2 linked regions of the Solitalea lacus genome follow. The protein of the gene in region 1 interacts with the protein of each later gene in a pairwise test. Links are inferred from orthologs where the notes say so. Each region holds a gene or a part of one and is shown in the gene's direction. Other genes may lie near its edges.

Region 1 (11,467 bases):
CTGGTAGCGCTTAAATGGCATGGCAATTTCGTTTTGACGCATTACTACGTATCGAGCAAACGGCACAGTTAAATCATAACGTAATGCTTTTTCCGAGATTTCGAATGTTAAGGCTTTTGAGTTACGGTTTTCCAGTTTATTTGAATCTACTTTTGACAAATAATCACCGGAATTAAGCACCTTGAAAATAAGTTGATCCCCTTCTTCTCCATATTTGCCAGTTAGGGTACTTAGGTTTTCCATCACCGGTGTTTCAATAGGCTGATAGCCGAACTTTTGGAAAACACGTTTAATAGTATCGAAAATATATGTTCTTCGGGCCACCTCAACAGGCGAAAAATCACGGGTTCCTTTTGGGATGCTTGGTTTCATTCGTTGTATATTATGGATGATAAGTGTTGAATGCTTATTTTAATGGGTAAAATTAGGTTAATTTTAAATTTCAGCAGGAAATGAAATATTTTAATTTCTAGCGCCTACTTGTATTTTAATAATTTCATTACAGGCATCTTCAATCTGCTTAAATACAGGGATAAAAAGAGATTCATCATACCATGGATCAGCGACCTCGCAATTTTGTCCTGGGATTGAGATATTTAGTAATAAATCCACCTTTTCTTTATCGTTATTATTGCGAGCCATCCTAAGAACATTTTTGTAATTCGACTGGTCCATTACGAAAATACGGTCAAATAAATCAAAGTCAGTAATCGAAAATTGACGAGCACGTAAATCGCTAATATCGATTCCAAAACTTTGGGTGGTTCTTTGTGCCCTTCGATCGGGAGCTTCGCCAACGTGCCAGTCACCAGTTCCGCATGAGTCTACCTGCCAGCTAAGTCTGTTCTTTTCAATTAAATCACGCATAATGCCTTCTGCCATTGGAGAGCGGCAAATGTTCCCCAAACACACCATTAAAATTTTCATGCAGCAAAGATAAGTGAAATGCTCTATTTTATTGATGAATAAACGTCTTTGAAGCTCTTCAATTCAACTCCTTTTTCTATTTTTATCTTATACCAATTCAAATTATGAACACTATAAATATCCCTTCAGTTCTGCAAGAACTGAATATCGAACAAGATAATTTAGCCTGGAGTACAGGCTTAACCTGGGGAGCGGATGCAGATGCTGAATCCAAAACCATTTATTCTCCTGTTGATGGTAAAGCCATTGCTAAAGTTTCATTTGCCAATGCTGAAAACTACGATTATGTAATTAAAGCAGCTCAAAAAGCATTTCTGAGCTGGCGTTTATTGCCGGCTCCTAAACGTGGAGAAATTGTACGTCAGTTTGGAGAAGAGTTAAGGTTGAAAAAGCAGTCATTAGGATCTTTGGTTTCTTATGAAATGGGTAAAAGTCTTCAGGAAGGTTTGGGAGAAGTGCAAGAAATGATAGATATCTGCGATTTTGCAGTTGGCCTTTCACGCCAGTTATACGGATTAACTATGCATTCTGAGCGGGCTCGTCACCGCATGTATGAGCAATACCATCCGTTGGGAGTGGTGGGTATTATTTCTGCATTTAATTTCCCTGTAGCGGTTTGGGCTTGGAATGCGGCATTGGCTTTGGTTTGTGGAGATGTTTGTATATGGAAACCCTCAGAAAAGACACCTTTGACAGCTATAGCCTGTCAAAAGATTATTGCTAAAATTTTAAACGATAATGGCATTGAAGAAGGGGTCTCCTGCCTCGTTATTGGCGACAGAGAAATTGGATCATTGATGGCCAATGATACTCGTGTGCCATTAGTATCGGCAACAGGGTCAACTCGTATGGGCAAAGCTGTTGGGGAAGCAGTAGGAAGACGTTTAGGGAGAAGTTTATTAGAACTTGGTGGAAATAACGCCATCATTATTTCAGAGCATGCCGATCTGAATATGGCTCTTCCCGGTGTGGTATTTGGAGCTGTTGGAACTGCCGGTCAACGTTGTACTTCAACACGCCGACTGATTATTCATGAATCAGTTTATGAGGCATTTAGGGCAAAATTGGTTAGTGCTTACCCCCAGTTACGAATTGGTAATCCTTTGAATGAAAACAACCATGTTGGTCCGTTGATTGATAAGCTAGCCGTAGAAAACTACCTTAAGGCCATTGAAAAAGCAAAAGCCGAAGGAGCAACCTTGTTGATAGAAGGTGGTGTTTTGAGCGGAAACGGTTACGAATCGGGGTGCTATGTAAAGCCTGTGATTTTTGAGGCGTCAAATCACTTTGAAATAGTGCAACATGAAACTTTTGCTCCAATACTTTATTTGATGAAATATAAAACCATTGATGAAGCCCTTGCGCTTCAGAATGGGGTGCCTCAGGGACTTTCATCTGCAATAATGACAACTAATTTGCGGGAAGCAGAAAAGTTCCTGTCGCATGCGGGTTCAGATTGCGGCATTGCAAACGTGAATATTGGAACTTCGGGTGCAGAAATTGGAGGAGCTTTTGGAGGTGAGAAGGAAACCGGTGGAGGAAGGGAATCAGGCTCTGACGCATGGAAAGTATATATGCGTCGACAAACTAATACGATTAATTACGGGACAGACCTGCCGCTTGCTCAAGGTATCAAGTTCGATATATAATTAAAAAGTTGATTAATTTTCGTCAATGAAAGCAGCCTCGCTTAATGAACTTAAAAAAGAACTAGTCGAATTATCGCCGGTACAGCTTACTGCCATTTGTTTGAGAATTGCCAAATACAAAAAGGAAAATAAGGAGCTGTTGACCTATTTGTTGTTTGAAGCGGATAATGAACCAGCATATATTGAATCAGTTAAACAGGAAATTGATGAGTACTTTGCCGGAATAACCAAATCTAACATTTACCTGTCGCTTAAATCAATTCGAAAAACATTAAGAATAACTAAAAAGTATATTAAATATTCAGGCGATAAGCAAACTGAGGCGGAGTTGTTAATACATTTTTGTAAGACATTAAAACATTCGGGGATTAAAATAGGATCAAGTACAGCTTTATTCAATTTATATCAGCAACAGCTTAAAAATATAAACAAAGCTATTGATAAGTTGCATGAGGACTTACAATACGATTTCAGACAAGAATTAGAAAGCTTATAATCAAATTGAATAAGCCTTAAATAATCAGATTGGATTTGGTAAAATAAAGAACGGCAGTCTACTTTGTAAACTGCCGTTGCTTTTTTAGCTCATTTTTAATTTAAAGTCAATTGGAAGTGTGTATTTAGCATTCACTCTTTTACCATAATGTACAGCAGGTGTCCATCTAGGCATCGCTTTAATTATTCGGACAGCTTCTTCAGATAAACCGTCTTTTAGTTTTTTTATGACTCTAATATCAGTTAGAGTTCCGTCTTTTCTAACTACAAATGATACAGAAACTCTTCCTTGAGTGTTTTTTTCCAATGCTCGCTGTGGATATTGAAGGTTTCTGTTGATGAAGTTCACCAATGCAGTGTTGCCTCCTGGAAATCTTGGCGGGTTTTCTACATAAAGGTATACATCATCGTCGCTCTGTTGTTGCGATTCAGTATGGTTGACAACAATTAGGGCATTACTATTAATAACATTAGTAGTAAAAGATGAACATAGCAAACAAGTACTGATTGCCAAAACGCCCAACACTGAACCTTTTTGGGAAAGAGATTTTAAGCTTAGCATTTTAAATAGATGGTTTAATAGTTTATGGTCCTAAAGTAATTGTTTTCGGATTGATTATCCTAACTATTATTAAAAAAACAAGAATGATAGTTAATGTTATGTGTGCTTCTGTTATTCTAATTTACTTTGATAATCTGCTTAATATTAATAGATTAGGAATGATTCTGGAAGGATTTTAAATCATAAGAAAGTGAATATTGAAAGGAAAATGATAGAGGGTTATAAAACCCATGATGTGTTTAACCAGCCTCCTCCATTGGAAGATTATAATCTCTATTTAACCAACCCAATTCTGAAGGGTTGTGTTGAGCAGTTTAATGCGTCCTGGGCTCATCTTCAACTAACTAAATTCGGTGCACAAATGGGAAGTTCGAAAGTAATACAATGGGGCTTTCTGGCAAACCAATTCACTCCTGCTCTAAAAGCTTTTAATCGATTTGGTTTCCGAATTAATGAGGTTGATTTTCATCCCTCTTGGCATGAACTTATGCATTTGGCAATGGCTAATCGCTTGCATAACCTGCCTTGGGTTGACCAACAGCCATATTGTCATAGTGTTAGGGCTGCACTTATGATGATGGCTTCGGAGGTTGAGTTTGGTCATCTATGTCCTATTTCAATGACTTTCTCTATTTATCCTGTGCTGAATAAACAGGCTCCGAAAGCTTTAAAAGATTGGTTGGGTAAACTATTGAGCAATGAGTATGATGCCCGATATTTGCCATTTGATAAAAAAAATGGTGTTTTGTGTGGGATGGCCATGACTGAAAAACAAGGTGGTTCGGATGTAAGGGCTAATACTTCATGGGCTAAATCAATAAATGATACGGACTTTCTTTTGACTGGGCATAAGTGGTTTTGTTCAGCTCCAATGGTGGATGCATTTCTGGTGCTGGCTCAGGCTCCTAAAGGTTTGTCGTGTTTTTTTATGCCTCGATATACTCCTGATGGTCAGCTTAACAATTACTCTATACAACGCTTGAAAGACAAGCTGGGCAACAGATCCAATGCTTCAGGAGAAATTGAGTTTACTGATGCTTACGCGGTTTTATTAGGCGAGGAAGGTCGTGGGGTGGCCACTATAATTGAAATGGTAAATCATACTCGCTTAGATTGTGCTATAGGCTCAACGGGGTTACTGCATCAGGCTACAGTTCAGGCAATACACCATTGTCAAAATCGCTCGGCGTTTGGCAAAAAGTTGATTAATCAGCCTATTATGCTCAATGTATTAGCCGATTTATGTCTCGAAACCGAAGCAGCCACTCAATTAGCTATGCGATTGGCCTTAGCATTTGATAATGAAAATAAATCAGAGCAGGAAGAGGTCTTTAAACGTATTGTTACACCTATCGCGAAATTCTGGATTTGTAAACGAACACCAGCAATGGTATATGAAGCCTTGGAATGTTTAGGTGGAGCTGGCTTTATTGAAGAATCTATCTTGCCTCGTCTTTACAGAGAGGCTCCTTTGAATGCAGTTTGGGAAGGTTCAGGCAATGTTATTTGCCTCGATGTTATTCGTGCAATGCAAACTCAATCCAATTCATTGAAAAGTGTTATTTCAGAGTTGGAGTTGGCTTTAGGAATAAATCCTCTGTTAGATAAATTTATTAGGGACTTTGTTAAAAAAAGTTCAGCTTCACTATTGGAAAATAATGAAGCTGAAAGTAGAACATTAGTTGAGCACATGGCGAAGCTATTACAAGCATCATTATTGACTCGTTATTCACCTGAGTATGTTGCAGAGGCATTTGTTGAATCAAGATTGGTCAACAATCACAGCCTTGTTGGAACCCTTTCTTCAAAACACAATTTCAAAGAGATTGTTAACCGGATGTGGTTGGGTGTTTAATTTTTGAATAATTGAATGCCCACATCAGATATCTCTTTTAACGGATCATCACGCATGAATTGCTCCAATTCAATCCGATATTGACCAGGTTTAGAGAAGTCAATCCCGTTGGTTATAAATATTTTTTTCGCTAGTAGTTTCCCTGTACCTGAACCCAGCCATTTACCGTCATTCTCAGCTAATTTAACCTCAACAATACGGGTGGTTTGCATCTTCCCATCAGGGTTTTTTACATACAGCCTGAAAAAAATATTCGAATATTTATAATCATCTGTATGCCTTAGGTTCAAATAAAGTGAATACTTGCCCGTCTGATCAAGTTTAACATCATATACGGCTTTGTCATTTGAAAACCAGCCTTTAGGATCTATGGTTAGAGTGTTATTATAAACAGCACTATCAGTGCAGGAGTATAACAGTGAACTTAATATAATAGCCAAAAGGCTGCTAAACAATAGTTTTGAACGAAACATTTATTGCTTGGTTGAATTATTGTTGTTAGTTGGTTTTTGATTATTCCGTTGTTGGTTAGGACGGCGCTGTTGGTTTTTATTACCCCCTCCTTGTTGTGGACGATTAGGTCCTTCTCCTTGTTTTGAGCTGCGTTGTTGTGGATTGTTGGACTGCTGCTGACGACTTTGTTGTTGCGGCTTTCCACCTCCTTGCTGTTGACGTTCCTGAACTGGTTGTTGCTCACGAGCCTCCTGACGAGGAGCGTTTGAATCACCTTTTGATTTTTTCTTTTTCTTCTTTTTCTTATTTTTCTCGTCGAGACGAGTTAATGAATCTTGCCCAACAACATTTTCAAAGTCAAATGCAACATCTTTTACTCCTGTTGTTGTAGTGGTATATTCAACTGCTTTAAGGTCAACAGACTTTTGGCCTTTGGCGTTTGAGGCTAAAATTTCTTTTACCTTACCAACTTCCAATGGAATCCAGTCAGTTACACCCTCATAGCTAAACCACATGATACGTTTAAAAATGTCGGTTTTTTGTAATCGGGCAAATCCTCTCTCGGTTTGTAAGCCAGTTACATTTTCCGGAATATCTTTAAGGGCGTCAATGTAAGTATCAAGTTCATAGTTTAAGCAACATTTTAGCTTACCACATTGACCTGCCAGTTTAAGCGTGTTAAGGGAAAGATTCTGATAGCGGGCTGCAGCTGTTGAAACAGTACGAAAATCTGTAAGCCAGGTTGAGCAGCATAGTTCACGACCGCAGGAGCCGATTCCTCCTAGGCGACTAGCTTCTTGGCGCATACCTATTTGACGCATTTCAATGCGAATTTTAAAGGCCTCGGCCATACGCTTAATTAACTCACGGAAGTCCACACGGTCATCAGCCGTATAGTAAAAAGTGGCTTTGGTTTTATCGCCTTGATAATCAACATCACTTAGCTTCATTTTAAGGCCGAGTTCAAGGGCCAAGGTACGAGCCTTGTGCATAGTTTCATACTCAAGACCTTTGGCTAATTTCCACTTATCAATATCAGATTGGTTAGCTTTACGGATGATTTTTTTGAATTCGGCGCTGTCTTTTACCCCTTTCTTTTTCATCTGCATACGAACCAGTTCTCCAGTAAGGGAAACATGTCCCAGGTCATATCCTCCCTGATTACCTTCAACGGCTACCATTTCTCCCATTTCGAGGTAAAAGTTACTAGGATTCAAGTAAAAATCTTTACGTGAGCCTTTAAATTTTACTTCAACAATGTTAAATGGTTTATAGTGTGATGGCAGGTCCATGTCGGCCAGCCAATCGTAAACATCAAGCTTACTACATCCTCCATCGGTTAAGCACGAACCATTGCTTTTGCATCCGGCCGGTGTGCATCCTCCGGTTGAACAGGTACTACATCCCATAATTTATATAATGAATAATCTGTTTGGGAAATTTATACCCAAACAGATTATGAAAATCTAAAAATTTAACTTCGCAAATAACGATTAATTTGCAAAGATACATCTAAAAATAAAATTTTAGGGTTAGCATTTCTTTCAACATGATAGATTGCTTCTTCAAAGCATTTTATCAACTTTTCGCCTTTTTGAATGCCTACCAACGCTGAGAACTTGCTAACGAAGTCGAGCTCCTCACCCTCTAAATAAATCATTTCCTTGGCCCCGTCTCCATATAACAAACAATCACGAATAATGTTCAATCCATAGCGGATGAAGTTTTTTTGACGTTCGCGCCCAATTTTGGCAAAATCTTCTACCCATTTTACAATTCCGGTTCCGTTGCCAGTATAACATAAGCGCATCCAATCGGCGAAACTGCCGGTTTCCTTGTTTTCTTCCTCATTGAAAATCGAGTAGGCTGTAGCCATGTTGCCATTTGATAAATAAGCAATACGATTCGCTTGTGCCGAGTCGCTCTGGTGGTTATCTATAAAGTGCTGTTGAATGTCCTTATTGCTTAGCTTATTGATTTTAATAAGTTGTGTTCGCGAAAGAATAGTATTCAGCATCTTGTCACGGTTTTCGGCTACTAATAAGAACAGGGTTTTATGTGCAGGCTCTTCAATAATTTTCAGTAATGAGTTTCCCTCATTACCCAAGAACTCAGGCAACCACATAATTAGTACCTTAAATTCTGACTCAAAAGGCTTTAAACTTAACTTTTGAATGATAGCATGGCATTCGGCAATAGGAATGTTAGGTTGCTTGTTTTCGACTTCAAGGTATTTTAACCAAGCATTCAAAGAAAGGTAATTGTCGGCTGATAAAGCCTTGCGCCATTCCTCAATTACATCAATGCTGGTTTCAACCTTGTTCGTTTTACTGGCAATAAACGGGTATGAGAAATGCAGATCTGGGTGAATGAACTTTTGGTATTTACGGCAAGAGGAACATTGCCCGCAGGAATCATCATCAAGCTTATTTTCGCAGGCAATATATTGCGCATAAGCAATAGCCAAGGACATAGCGCCTGAGCCTTCAGGACCCAAAAATAATTGTGCATGGCTAATCCGGTTTTCCTTTACCGATCTAATTAATTGTTCTTTAACCTCTTTATTGCCTTCAATGTCTTTAAACAGCATGCTGTAAAGTTCTAAAATATTTTAATGCAATACTAATTAATGCAAACACTCTTAATTATGCGCTACAATTTACACCTTTGCATTAAATTTTGGCTTATGGCACGATTGATGGCTTTTGATTTTGGTACCAAGCGTTTGGGTATTGCGGTAACGGATCCTTTGCAAATTATTTCTACTGCATTAACAACAATTCACCCAAAAGATGTGGTTGAATTTTTGAAGAATTACTTGCTGACCGAACAAATAGAAACTTTCATTGTCGGAGAGCCGAAGCAAATGGATAGCTCACCCTCAGAATCAGCTCGACACGTTGAAGCGTTCATTAATCTTTTAAAAAAACAATTTCCGCAGATTCCGATTGAGCGAATGGATGAACGGTTTACCTCCAAAATGGCCAGTCAAAGTATTGCCCAAAGTGGCTTGAAGAAAAACGTCAGGCAAAAAAAAGAATTAATAGATACTGTAAGTGCGGTCATTATCCTGCAATCGTATATGGAAAAGCGATCGTTTGGGTTCTAAAAGCACGGAAAAAAATCACGACGGTTTTTTGTACTTTTGCGGTTTGTTGAATTTCTACACACACAACCAAATTCAACACGACTTATAAGTACTAAATAGATGATATTACCAATTACCGCCTATGGCGATCCTGTATTATTAAAAAAAGCACAACCTATTGATAAGGATTACCCTGATTTATCAGGTTTAATTAACAATATGTTTGAAACCATGTATAATGCCAGTGGTGTGGGTATTGCTGCTCCTCAGATTGGTCTTTCAATCCGTTTATTTGTTATTGATGCAAAACCATTTGGAGATGATGACGATGATGAGGTAAGTGAAGCAGAATCAAAAGAGCTAAAAGGGTTTAAACGGGTGTTTATTAATGCAGAAATGCTTGAACAGACTGGTGAAAAATGGGCTTTTACAGAGGGATGTTTAAGCATTCCGGATATTAGGGAAGACGTGATGCGCCCGGCAAATATCAAGATTAAGTATTATGATGAGAATTGGGATGAGCATATTGAAGACTATTCGGGAATTGCAGCACGTGTAATTCAGCATGAATACGATCACATTGAGGGTAAATTATTTACCGATTATCTGAATCCGTTAAAAAAAGCTATGTTGAGAGGCCGTTTGGATGCTATTTCTAAAGGAAACATTAAAACGGATTATAAGATGAAGTTTCCAGTCAAGAAAAAAGGAAGAAGATAACAAGAAATATTTAATAAAATAAGAAGCGCAAAAGTTCAACTCTTGCGCTTCTTATTTTATATGAATTATATTCCTTGTAGCATACTTAATTATCCAATTGGTGGATTATGAACAGTTAACAATTCGATTGTTTTTTTTGTTCTTAATGTAAGAAATATCCGCCCTATTATGAGAATAATCGACAGAATAAGAAAAGTGTATTTCATAACTGTATGTTGATCAAAACAGGTTACACCTAGAATTAATAGAAGGAAGCCTGCAGGCGAAATGGCAGATCGTGATGTTTTCATTTTATAAACTGATTTAAGTTTGACTACCAGTAAGTATATCAAACTAAAGTTTCGTTACAGAGAAATGAAAGGTTATCAAAAAAAAATCCTGCCACGGTTGAATGGCAGGATTAAACTACTAAAATTGAAAAATTTTATGCAGTAACAGTTGCTTCAGAAATATAAGCAGAAATAATATTTCCAACAGAAGAGGTGCTTTGCGGATTTTCCGGGTTAACATCAACAGTTGACAAACCTTTATCGATTGAGTACTGTACCGCCTCCCGAATCAAATTAGCTTCTTCAAAAAGTTTAAAATAATCCAACATCATTGCAGCCGATAAAATGGTTGCAGCCGGATTAGCAATGTTCTTGCCTGCTGCTTGTGGGTAAGAGCCATGACAAGGTTCAAACATGGCGGTTTGGGCTCCAATTGATGCCGATGCCAATAAGCCAAGTGAACCCGTTATAACACTCGCCTCATCTGAAATAATGTCCCCAAACATGTTCTCAGTTAAAATAACATCAAATTGTGTTGGGTATACAATCATTTGCATTGCTGCATTATCAACAAATAAAAAATCCACTTCAACATCAGCGTATTGTGGAGCCATTTTCTTTACCACATCTCTCCATAATCTAGAAGTCTCTAAAACATTAGCTTTATCAACTAATGTTAGTTTCTTACGACGAGCTTGGGCTGCTTCAAATGCTAATTTGGCAATGCGCTCAATTTCTTCAACTGAGTACTCGCAGTTATCATAAGCAATTGACCCATCGCCTTTGCGACCTTTATCTCCAAAGTAAATTCCACCGGTTAATTCACGGTACACAACCAGATCTGCTCCTTTAATACGGTCTTCTTTTAAAGGTGATTTACTAATTAATGAATCGTAAGTAGTTACCGGGCGAATATTACAGAATAACCCCATTTCTTTACGAATCTTTAATAAACCTTGCTCCGGACGAACTTTTGCGTTCGGGTCATTGTCGTATTTCGGATCGCCAATGGCTCCAAACAAAATTGCATCAGAATCTAAACAGATTTTTAGTGTTTCATCAGGCATCGGATTGCCTGTTTTATCTATTGCAATGGCACCTGCAAGCGCTTCAGAATATTCAAATGTGTGATTGAATTTTTTTGCGATGGCATCTAACACCTTAATGGCTTGTGCTACAACCTCTGGTCCAATCCCGTCGCCGGAAAGTACAGCTATTTTCTTGTTCATAAACTTAAAAATCCCCTGTTGGGGACTATGTAATTGAATTAAAGTTATATGTATGAAGAGTATTTCTTCTTATATATCTAAAAGGTTACCCCTAAGGGCGGCCGGGGCTTCTCCCCGGCCTATCAATTAACCTTATGATGATGCTTGTTTAAAATTTAACAGCTTGGTGCTCGAAGGCTTCAATCCTGTCTTTAAGAGAAAGCAAGTAATCAATATCGTC
Region 2 (11,151 bases), 400 kb from region 1 along the record:
AACGTTAATACCCAATAGCTGTCTATGATCAAATAATGAGGTTAATAGGGCTAAGAAAAAAAGCAGGACGTAAAAGAGTCCCCACAGGTAAAGTGTTCTGTTTCGATGATTAATCTCGCCTAAGAAATTAACAATGATCATTCGGCAATCTCAATTATTTTAGGAGCAGTGGTTTTTTGTTTAATGGCATTGGTAATGTAGTAAATTAAAAAGCCAATTGGTCCTAATATAAATGTAAGTAATTGGCACAAAATCAATAATGGTCCGTTGAAATTATTTTTCAGAGCATGTTCGGTTATAAGCAAACCAATAATTAAGTCAAAAGCTAAGTAATGAATCCATCCGCCTAACAGTAAGCTTCTATTTTCAAATAGCGAGGCCACGCTATCTAGTGTGGAGAACGAGTTCATACTAAATTTATCAAAATTTAAAATGATAATACTTAGATATGCAATGGAAAATAAAATTACTATGAAGTTGAAAACTAAAATTGCAGTTTGTTTCCATTTGGGAACTACTATTAACATAATCCAGCCTATTAAAGCCAAAGTACTCGCAATTTGAAATATAGAAGATAAATCCATAGAGTTCTTTATTGTGTGTCGGTTTTTTTTCTGAACAAAGGTTTATAACTCCCCGATTTGGCAGGGCTAGCTTCGGTGCTTGTCTCTGCCGGAGATGCATTTTCTTTTTCAACTATTTCAGGAACAGGTTTGCTCTCTTCTTTTAAGCTAAACTCTAAGCGGAGCTTATTGAACCAAAACTTTTTTGTGTGATCAAAGCTTTTTTCACTCATTTGTTCATAGTGGTATTTTAGCTCAGTATACACTTCAGGTCGTGCCGTTCTCAATGCGTCAAGATCTATTTTCTTCTTTAAAAAAAACTCTTCAAAAGTCATCTTCCGGAAATAAAAAGGTATGCAGTTGCAAAATAACAAATCAATATGGAAATAGGAATCTGAGTTCAGACGGTTTTAAATATTGAAAATAGATGGCCATCTGTTGGTTGTTTGTTGTTGAAAGCTGCTAACTGATTTTGTTATAAAAAAGGCCGGTTTCTAAGAAAACCGGCCCGTATAATGGGTCATTGATTAGCGAATGGATAATGCAAGTAATTGAAAAATTATCTGCTTTTTATATCGTATCGATTATTTTACTAACTCTGAGTGAGCTTTCAAATTGCTAATCATATCACTAGTCATAGCCGCTAAATCAAATTTATGGTTCCAGCCCCAGTCTTTGCGAGCATAGCTGTCATCAATGCTTTTTGGCCACGAGTCGGCAATTTGTTGACGAGGGTCGTTAGATCCATACGTTATCTGAAAATCAGGAATATGTTTTCTGATTTCATCTGCCAATTGTGCTGGAGTAAAGCTAGTTGCAGCAACGTTATAGCTCGAGCGGATTTTAACTTTTTCCGCTTCAGCTTCCATTAATGAAATGGTCGCATTAATAGCATCATCCATATACATCATCGGTAGCTCGGTATTCTCCGATAGGAAACATTCATAAGTGCCATGTTTCAATGCCTCATGGAAAATATGAACGGCATAGTCCGTAGTTCCACCTCCAGGTTGAGATTTCCAACTGATAAGGCCTGGGTAACGTAAGCCGCGAACATCCAAGCCGTACTTTTGGTGGTAATATTCGCACCAACGCTCTCCGGCTAATTTACTGATTCCGTAAACCGTATTAGGGTCCATGGCACAGTATTGAGGAGTATTCGTTTTTGGCGAATTAGGTCCGAAAACGGCAATTGAACTAGGCCAGTAAACTTTGTTGATCTTATATTCTAATGCATAATCAAGAATATTGATCAAGCCGTCCATGTTCAACTCCCAAGCACGTTTAGGACGCTGCTCTCCGGTTGCCGAAAGTAAAGCTGCTAAAAGATAAACCTGTGTGGGTTTATACTTCGTTAAAATGCTTTGCAAATTGTCTTTGTCAAGCACATCAGATATCTCAAACGGTCCGGCGTTTTTAAAGTCATAATCAGGTTCTTTAATGTCTGTGGCCACTACATTCGAAGCTCCGTAAATGCTTCTCAGGTTGGTCACTAACTCAGTGCCTATTTGTCCGTTAGAGCCAATAACTACAATCGTTTCAGTCTTCATATTCCTGAATTGGTTCTTTGCAAATGTAGCTTTTCAACCAATAGGTGAGAAGTAAATGAAAATCATTTTGTTAATAAGGTTTTATGCAGAATTTTTGATGCTTTAAAATTTTTTAACAATGTTTTATTAGGTGAAAAATGTGGTTGACCTACAGCATTATAGCTTGGATAAGAAGGCTTATTGACATGAACAAGGCATTTAATTTAGTTTTTTATCAAGAATTACTTTCTTTTTGTATGATTTTACTTTGCATGATGTGCTAAACGTTTCAATATAAATAATGTGTGGCTCCATGATCGCGGACAGCTATACTGGTTATTAGGGCTATACTATTTTTTCTGGGTTTTGCCTGTCCATCAAAAATCTTAATAGGGGTGGCACTTGTTTGGCAATACAGGGAGTGCCCTTTCTACAATTGGAATAAAATAATGCTAAAGGTTGGGTTAATTCCGATTGATCAACAATAAGGTAAATGCGTAATTGGTTAGAAGTTGAAGGATTAAAATTTAACTGTACGGAATATTTCCATAAGTGCTGACTGTTAAGTCATTAGGAATTGAAAGAATAGCGCTTTGAATAATCTATTTTTTTTATTTGCAATTATGAGGGATAATTTGAAAATTATTTACTAAAACAATTGTTTTATTATAAATTTGATTAAAAACGATCGTTTTGATAAAAATATTTCAATTGAGAGTGGGCGTTAAGGTTTAAAAATGTTATTAAAATACTGAAAATGTTTTTCATAATTGGTAATATTGCGGCTGATGATGTTGAGTAAAATATCAAGTTAAAATTAATTAAACAATAGTTAAATGAAAGTCGCAGTAGTTGGTGCTACCGGTTTGGTGGGCACGAAAATGTTACAAGTTTTGGCGGAAAGAAATTTCCCTATATCTGAATTGATTCCGGTTGCTTCTGAAAAGAGCGTTGGTAAGGAAATTGAGTATAAGGGTAAAAAGTTCAAGGTTGTTTCAATGGAAGATGCTATTGCGAAGAAGCCTGAGATCGCAATCTTTTCGGCTGGAGGTAGTACCTCTGCAGAGTTTGCTCCTAAATTTGCCGAAGTAGGAACTACCGTAATTGATAACTCATCAGCTTGGCGTATGGATCCAACCAAAAAACTGGTTGTTCCTGAGGTTAATGCAAATGTGTTAACAGCTGAAGATAAAATTATTGCCAACCCTAACTGTTCAACCATTCAAATGGTGGTAGCATTAAAGCCATTGCATGATAAATATAAAATCAATCGTGTTGTGGTTTCTACTTATCAGTCAGTTACCGGTACCGGTGTTAAAGCGGTTGACCAGTTGATGGAAGAGCGTCAAGGTATTAAAGACGGTGTTAAGGCTTATCCTTATGAAATTGACTTAAATGTAATTCCTCAAATTGATGTATTCCTTGAAAATGGTTACACTAAAGAGGAAATGAAAATGATAAAGGAAACGAACAAAATTATGGGCGATGACAGTATTAAAGTTACTGCCACTACTGTTCGTATTCCAGTAATGGGTGGTCACTCAGAGTCTGCCAACGTAGAGTTCGCAAATGATTTTGATTTGGAAGAAGTTAAACAATTGTTAGCAGCAGCTCCAGGGGTTGTTTTGGTTGATGATATTGCCAATTTAAAATATCCAATGCCTAAAGATGCACATGATAAAGATGATGTATTTGTAGGTCGTTTACGCAGGGATGAATCGCAGCCAAATACCTTAAATATGTGGATTGTTTCAGATAATCTTCGTAAAGGTGCAGCGACCAACGCAGTTCAGATTGCTGAATACTTGCTAAAAAGCGAATTGGTAAAAGCCAGTTCAAGCATTGAAGCATAGTTGAAATATTATTACAGTTATAAAGGCGTTAGAGCAATTGCTTTAACGCCTTTTTTCTGAAACCTGAAAAGCGTTAGCAAGTAAAAAATCGCCTATTTATGCTGGAGCCAACTCGAATGTCGTGCAACAACCTGCCATTCGTTATTTTTCTGAATCCAAACATCAGTGAGTAGAAAATCTCCACTCCAATCCTTGTTTTTGGCCCATGCCTCCTGATGAAACCAAATGTTTAATACAGCAGTTTTGTCATATACGCGAACCATCAATTGATCAAACCGAAAATCTTTGCAATCATAATGATGCATGGCTTTGTTTATCCAACCCTCTTTGTTTATCAGTTCGCCCGTAGATAAGGAGCTTGTTAAAGTAAACTCGTCGGCAATTAGTTTTCGGGCAGTAGCCTCATCTTTATTTTTCCAGGCATTCATCCATCTTGTTTCAAGGGCCATAAATTGCTGTTCCATAGCATTAGTGTTTAGTGACCGGTAATGATGCTTTCTTAAAAAGAGCTTTGGTTGATGAGGAAGCTCATGGAATATATGTAAGCTTCATTTTATCATGCGTTAACGATGAATACACAATAAAAACCTGGTTATCATGTTCAACCGCTATATAAAGATATTAATTTAAAGGAAAGTTCAAAGTTTTATTACCTTTTTAGCGATACTTTTAACTTTATTGTCAACATATATGTATGTATAATGTGTCGAGATATGTGCATTGACAATAAAAGCTTTTTTATGGATTGTTGAGCAACAGGTATAGGTATTAATTTAATCACAGTAATTGGGGCGGATAGTTCAGGGCTTTGCGGTTACGGCAAAGCCCTAGTAAGTAGTATACGTGAAAGCCTTTAAGGAATTTGCCAAAATATATTGGGGTTATTCGTTTTGTAGTTTGTAAAGATTGTTCCTGTTTCGCTATTTTTCTGCGATTCTTTATCAGGTTTTTGTTGATATGCATCTAGCGGTAATAATTCAACATAACTAACCTTTTTGCCATCTGCCCATGTCTCTGTGTTGTATTCACTAATTAAAGGACACTTAAATCGGTATAAATTTTTAGCCATGTAAGTATATAAATAATTATCCTTTGTAGTAGTTGACTTATTGTTCCAGTTTGCATCAGCATTAAGTAATAAAGGTTTGCCATACACAAGTCGTTCTCTTACTTCTTCAATACTTAATAAATCTCCATATTCGTTCATTACATAAGCATTATTTGTTGGATCGACCCAAATCCATTTCTTCTTTTCTTCAAGATAAACCATGTTGATTACATGACAATCAGCAAAAACTGAATCTTTAGGCATACACGTAACAAACCTTGATTTTATTCCTAAGGAAAGATAGCATTCATTTAAAACGGTTGCTAAGCCTCTGCAATTCAGGCCTCGTACTTCTTTTTTGCACTGGTTAATCATACTCAGTGCATTTTTTACAATAGGATTTTCATGATTCCCATCGTGTGGAATTAAATTATGTATCCAATGCAGCAGGTTCAATACTTTCAACGTTTCACTACCCTGACCAGCTATCGAATCCAATTTTAATTCCTTTCTTAAGGCTATCAGGTTTGGATTGTTTTTGTCCTGATATTGAAACTGAGGAATTGTTCGGGTGTCTTTTGTGTTGTATTTTTCTGCCGATTTCAACCTGTCTAAATAGCTTGGCTCATACTTTATTTGAGTAAAAGCTTTTACAGAATCATTGAGTAATATAACAAAATCGAACCTGGTGTCAGTTGTAACTTTTATAGTTATTGAGTCCCGGTCCGTGTAAAAAGTAACGTTTTCACCTTTCGATGATGTAGTATAAACATCCGGGTTAACCTTTGGTGAAATTGTCCAGGCGTTTTTTCGGAACTGGTTTCCATCACGAATGGAAACAGACGTTGATGTTGCTCTTATAACCTTAGTTTGTCCAAAAGTAAACTGTCCGATTATTAAAAAGGCTGTAAATAAAATAGTTGTCTTCTTCATAGTCATTCTATTAATATGTGGTATTTATTTAACATGATGCATAATGAGTCCCTAAGCAGAATTGTCTTTGGGTTTCCATTAAAAGGGGCCTTTAAATTTAAAATGGCTTAACATCTTCAATTTTATTGTTGGTAGAATCAGGAAACGCTTTCACTTGCTAAATTAGCTTTTTTGATCAGATTTTCTTGCTGGTTTCTTGGGGCTTTCTAAAGAATGATTGTACTGCTGAAACCTATAGATTTGCATAGTTTTACTAATTTGCTGATCAAAATACGCAGATGTTGGCAACATCATTATTGTCACTTATTTTTGTTCCGAATGGATAGGATCGATTTCTTTAGCATTGACCATATCTGGTTTACCATTTTAGGGTATCCCATGAGTCATATTGAATTTTGGGGTACCATTGCCGGAGCCTTAGCCGTGTGGTTGTCTTCTAAAGCCAATATTTGGAGTTGGCCGCTAGGGCTAATCAATGTGGTCCTGTTTTTCTTTATCTTCTATCAAATTCAATTATACCCTGATATGTTCTTGCAAGTGTTCTTTTTCATTACCAATGTTATTGGCTGGTGGACCTGGACTCACCCTAAACCTGAACAGTCTGATCATAGGCACGAACTGAAGGTTAGTTATACTCAAGCAAAGTTATTGTTAATGTTACTGGGCCTTGGACTGGGGGCTACCTATGCAATCGGTCACATGGCGCAAAATCTGCACAACTGGTTCCCAGTTATCTTTAAGCAGCCTAGCGCTTTCCCTTATCTCGATTCATTTGTTTTATCGTTCAGTATTATCGGCACATTTATGATGATAAGGAAAAAGATTGAATGCTGGATTTTATGGATAGCTGTAGATGTAATTTGTACCTATATTTATTATATAAAAGGAGTAAAACTTATTTCCATAGAGTACTTTGTCTTTTGCATTATTGCAGCGTTTGGTTACTGGTATTGGAATAAGGAATATAAATCCTATAAAGGTCAAGCAAGCGCTGTTATTAACTAAATTGTCTTTGGATAAAAAAGCATCATTACCAATAATAAAAATTTGTATTTACGGACCTGAAAGTACAGGGAAAAGTACTCTGGCCGCTTATTTAGCTGTGAAATTTGAATCGGTTTGCGTGCCGGAAATAGCTAGAGATTTTATCACTTCCAATGATTTTACCGTTGAAGATATTGTGGAAATTGGAAGAGCGCAAACCGAAGCGGTGTTAACCCAAAGTGCTACTGCAAATAAATTCTTGTTTTGTGATACTGATTTGATTACAACCCAAATTTATTCAGACTATTATTTAGGGGTGATACCTGAGGAACTTTATGAGCTTGAGAAAAAAGTAAGTTATGACCTTTATTTCCTTACAGATATTGACGTTCCCTGGGTGCCAGACGGCTTGCGTGGCTTATGGCATAACAGAGCTGAAATGTTTGAACGCTTTAAATCCGAACTGGACAAGCGAAACATTAAGTATTACCTTGTTCAAGGAAGTTTTCAGGAACGCCAGCAGTTTGCGGTGAATATAATCAGGGAGCTTTTTGACGAGGAGAATACATTATATATATGAATGATGAATAGTTTTTAAAGTTATTCATCACTCATAAATCAATAATCATTTATAAATAGCAGTCAGTAATAACGTTTTTATGATGTTTGGCATGACCAGCTATAATGTAGCCAAGGGCTAGAGCTGTACAAGGCTGACTACTGCTTATACCCTGACGAGTTAGCTCTTCTTCATCCATTGCGTTAAATAGGCTCAAAGTTGAATTTCTCACCGATTTAAACTCATCAACAAGGCTTTGTAATGTTCTTTTGCTAGTTTTTGCGTTTTCAATAAATTCATTTTCATCAAAGCTTGGCAATGGGGTAGTATCGTTTCTTGAGAAACGTAAAGCACGGTAACTGAAAATACGTTCTGCATCAGTGAGGTGAAGTAAAACTTCTTTTAGTGACCATTTGCCCTCAGCATAAGCAAAGTCTCCTTTGTTTTCAGGTAATGAATCAATAAAGTCAAATAATTCTTCAGTATTAGCCTGTAAAGCTTCTTTGACATTGTTGTGCTCAACAAGGTCTATGTAGTGTTCAAAGTAAAGTGCGTAGGTTCCTTCTTTCGGTCTCATGATAAGCGTTTAGTTATTCGCCAAAGATAAAGTTTGCCATGAGTATGACAAGCTAAAAAGCAAACAAAATGCGTAGTATTTGGTCAATATAATTAATTAATTTGCGTTTGATAGGATAGGACAGTTAAACACATTCAAATGATTTCAGTACTTACAGCCGTAACCGTTTTTTTGGTCATTCGCTTTTGTGTTACGTTGTTTAACTTTATTTCGAAACCCAAATTGTCAAGGTCGCCACGTCATTACAGCGACTTTGTTTCTATTCTAATTCCCGCCAGAAATGAGGGTGATTCGATTTTACCCGTTTTGGAGTCAATAAAAAATCAGGATTACCAGAATTATGAAGTGTTGATTTTGGATGATAATTCATCCGATAACACTTATGCATTAGCCGAGGCATTTGCTCAAACCGATAGCCGTTTTAGGGTTATCCGCGGAAATACATTGCCTCCAGATTGGCTTGGGAAAAACTATGCTTGTTACCAATTATCCAAAGAAGCCAAAGGTGATTATCTGTTATTTATTGATGCGAATGTAATGGTTCATAATCGTTTAATTGATAATGCCTTGTACAGAATTAAGGTTTTTAAATTGGGGTTATTGTCCTTACTGGTCAATCAAAAAATGCTTTCATTAGGCGAGCGATTGGTGGTCCCTTTGTTCAATTATGTCTTGCTAACCACTCTTCCTTTACGGTTAGTATCATTGACTAAGTCGCCTATTTTTTCTGCAGCCAGCGGTCAGTTTATGTTCTTTGATGCTCATAATTACCATCGTAATCAGTGGCATGAACAGGTAAAAACATTTCCAGCTGGCGAACTTGAGATAATGAAACTTTTAAAAGCAGCCCGTTACAAAGGTGAGGTATTACTTGCTGCTGGTTTTGCAGATTCCAGAACTTATACCTCTTATTCAAGTGGTATTTTGGGGTTCAGTAATAAATTGCTTGCCGGTTTTAGTTATAGCGTTATATGGCTTTTGGTTTTCTTATTATTGGTATTTTTTGGCTACAGCCTGCTATTGTTGTTACCACGGTATGAACTATTAGGTGTTGTGATTTTTTTGATCATAGGTATGCGCTACATGGTTTCACTTATGAGTCACCAAAATGTGGTACTTAATTTTCTGCTACATCCTTTCCAAATGATAACCTTGGTAATCATCAGTATACTTTCAATTCACATGTATTTAACCAAAACCATGATTTCCAAGGGACGCTATATTTTGCGTTAGGTAATTGTGAATAGTTTTATCTTTGCAAAAAAAATAATTCACTGCGATAATGCTCAATTTAAAAGTTGATATAGATAAGGAATCAGGTTTTTGTTTCGGGGTGGTTTATGCCATTGATATGGCGGAAGAAATTCTTGATGAGCAAGGTTATCTGTATTGCTTGGGAGATATTGTGCACAACGATGAAGAAGTAGCTCGTTTAAAAGCCAAAGGCTTGCGTATTATAGATCATGAGCGTTTAAAAGAGTTGCAAAATGAAAAAGTGCTGATCAGGGCACATGGAGAAGCACCGGAAACTTACCGATTGGCTGTAGAAAATAACATCCAATTGATTGATGCCTCATGTCCGGTTGTGCTTAAATTGCAGAATCGCATTAAAAATACACATGACAGTAATGAGCCTATTCTGATTTACGGCAAACATGGGCACGCTGAAGTGATCGGTTTGCATGGTCAAACAGATGGCAAGGCATTAGTGTTTCAGGATATTTCTGAATTGGATGGGGTGGAGCTTCCCAAAAAGTTTTCTTTATATAGTCAAACAACCAAGAGTACCGATAACTTTTATAAGATAAAGGATGAATTGCTTGCCCGTGGTTATGAGGTGAAAGCCAATGACACGATTTGTCGTCAGGTGTCAAACCGAGATAAAGACCTCCCTGAATTTGCTTCGAAGTATGATAAAGTGGTGTTTGTTTCTGGTAAGAAATCGTCAAATGGGAAGGTTTTGTTTGAAGTTTGTCGAAAAACTAATCCTAATACGTTTTTTATCTCCTCAGTTGAAGAAATTGATGCATCATTGTTCACTCAAAATGACAAAGTAGGAATAGCGGGGGCTACATCAACTCCAATGTGGTTAATGGAAGATGTAAAGAAAGCACTTGAGGCGTTATAATGTTTCAGGTGTAAAGAAAAAATAATGAAGATGAGAACGAATGCAATGGTTATCAGTTCTCATCTTTGATTTTTTATCCAACTTATGAACCAGTTAAAACGTTTACTTATCCTAGTTTTAATTTTTACACTCGCTCAAAATACATTTGCTCAAAAGGGCATAATAAAGGGTGTCGTAACTGATGTGTTTTCGAATGAATCTTTAGCAGGGGTAACCCTTCTGATTCAAAAAACAAATAAAGTTACCGTTACAGATAGTATTGGGAGGTTTACTCTTGATAAGCTTACCCCCGGATTTTACAATATTTCAGTTACCTATATTGGTTATAAACCAAAAACAATTCATGAAATTCAAGTTACCAATGCCAAGGCAACCATTGTAAATATCACTTTAGAGACCGATGCCAAAAGTTTAGGAGAAGTGGAGGTTCGCTCTAGTTCTTATAAGTCTGAAGAAACGCCGTTGTCGTTAAGAACGATTGGGGTTGCTGAAATTAAGCGTAATCCGGGTGGGAATCGAGATATTTCCAAGGTGGTACAATCTTTACCAGGCGTGGCCCAACCGGTGAGCTTTAGAAATGATATAATTATTAGGGGAGGCGCTCCAAATGAGAATCGATTTTTCTTGGATGATATTGAAATCCCAAACTTAAACCACTTTACCACTCAAGGTTCATCAGGTGGTCCAGTAGGGATGATAAATGTTGATTTTATTAACCAGGTAGACTTTTATTCGGGAGCCTTTCCTGCTAATCGTGGGAATGCATTGAGCTCGGTATTTCAATTCAGGCAAAAAGATGGTCGGAGTGATCGTCAGTCAGGAGCATTAACAATTGGTGCCTCTGATTTTGCCATTTCTGCAGAAGGGCCCATTTCACAAAAGACTACCTACTTGGCTTCTTTTCGTCGATCGTATTTGCAATTCTTATTTAAAGCATTTGACCTGCCGTTTTTGCCAACGTATAATGATGCTCAGTT

The links.
Region 2: the proteins of def (region 1) and L2B55_RS04355 interact in binary tests that used the Escherichia coli proteins (3 or more experiments, as listed by UniProt). The link is inferred for Solitalea lacus from one-to-one orthologs.

What each region holds. Positions count from the first base shown.
Region 1 is NZ_CP091740.1:609,410-620,876, forward strand. Bases 8,171-10,949 are described here. They hold def (peptide deformylase), read left to right. Parts: upstream 8,171-9,149; coding sequence 9,150-9,749; downstream 9,750-10,949. Other genes in these bases: L2B55_RS02590 (DNA polymerase III subunit), read right to left, coding at 8,171-8,531; ruvX (Holliday junction resolvase RuvX), read left to right, coding at 8,628-9,050; L2B55_RS02605 (hypothetical protein), read right to left, coding at 9,839-10,039; leuB (3-isopropylmalate dehydrogenase), read right to left, coding at 10,174-10,949. In the rest of the region: hisS (histidine--tRNA ligase), read right to left, coding at 1-381; L2B55_RS02555 (low molecular weight protein-tyrosine-phosphatase), read right to left, coding at 463-927; amaB (L-piperidine-6-carboxylate dehydrogenase), read left to right, coding at 1,032-2,576; L2B55_RS02565 (hypothetical protein), read left to right, coding at 2,602-3,072; L2B55_RS02570 (energy transducer TonB), read right to left, coding at 3,157-3,633; L2B55_RS02575 (isovaleryl-CoA dehydrogenase), read left to right, coding at 3,824-5,488; L2B55_RS02580 (gliding motility lipoprotein GldH), read right to left, coding at 5,485-5,961; L2B55_RS02585 (PSP1 domain-containing protein), read right to left, coding at 5,962-7,350; more of L2B55_RS02590, read right to left, coding at 7,416-8,170; more of leuB, read right to left, coding at 10,950-11,247; leuD (3-isopropylmalate dehydratase small subunit), read right to left, coding at 11,396-11,467. UniProt on the Escherichia coli protein: Removes the formyl group from the N-terminal Met of newly synthesized proteins. Requires at least a dipeptide for an efficient rate of reaction. N-terminal L-methionine is a prerequisite for activity but the enzyme has broad specificity at other positions.
Region 2 is NZ_CP091740.1:1,015,326-1,026,476, forward strand. The notes cover bases 2,154-4,936. They hold L2B55_RS04355 (aspartate-semialdehyde dehydrogenase), read left to right. Parts: upstream 2,154-2,928; coding sequence 2,929-3,945; downstream 3,946-4,936. Other genes in these bases: L2B55_RS04360 (nuclear transport factor 2 family protein), read right to left, coding at 4,038-4,409; L2B55_RS04365 (transglutaminase domain-containing protein), read right to left, coding at 4,799-4,936. Outside these bases: L2B55_RS04335 (hypothetical protein), read right to left, coding at 1-141; L2B55_RS04340 (ABA4-like family protein), read right to left, coding at 138-584; L2B55_RS04345 (hypothetical protein), read right to left, coding at 593-898; L2B55_RS04350 (NAD-dependent epimerase/dehydratase family protein), read right to left, coding at 1,148-2,113; more of L2B55_RS04365, read right to left, coding at 4,937-5,926; nicotinamide riboside transporter PnuC, read left to right, coding at 6,245-6,931; L2B55_RS04375 (AAA family ATPase), read left to right, coding at 6,939-7,490; L2B55_RS04380 (DinB family protein), read right to left, coding at 7,540-8,046; L2B55_RS04385 (glycosyltransferase family 2 protein), read left to right, coding at 8,185-9,279; L2B55_RS04390 (4-hydroxy-3-methylbut-2-enyl diphosphate reductase), read left to right, coding at 9,329-10,174; L2B55_RS04395 (TonB-dependent receptor), read left to right, coding at 10,259-11,151.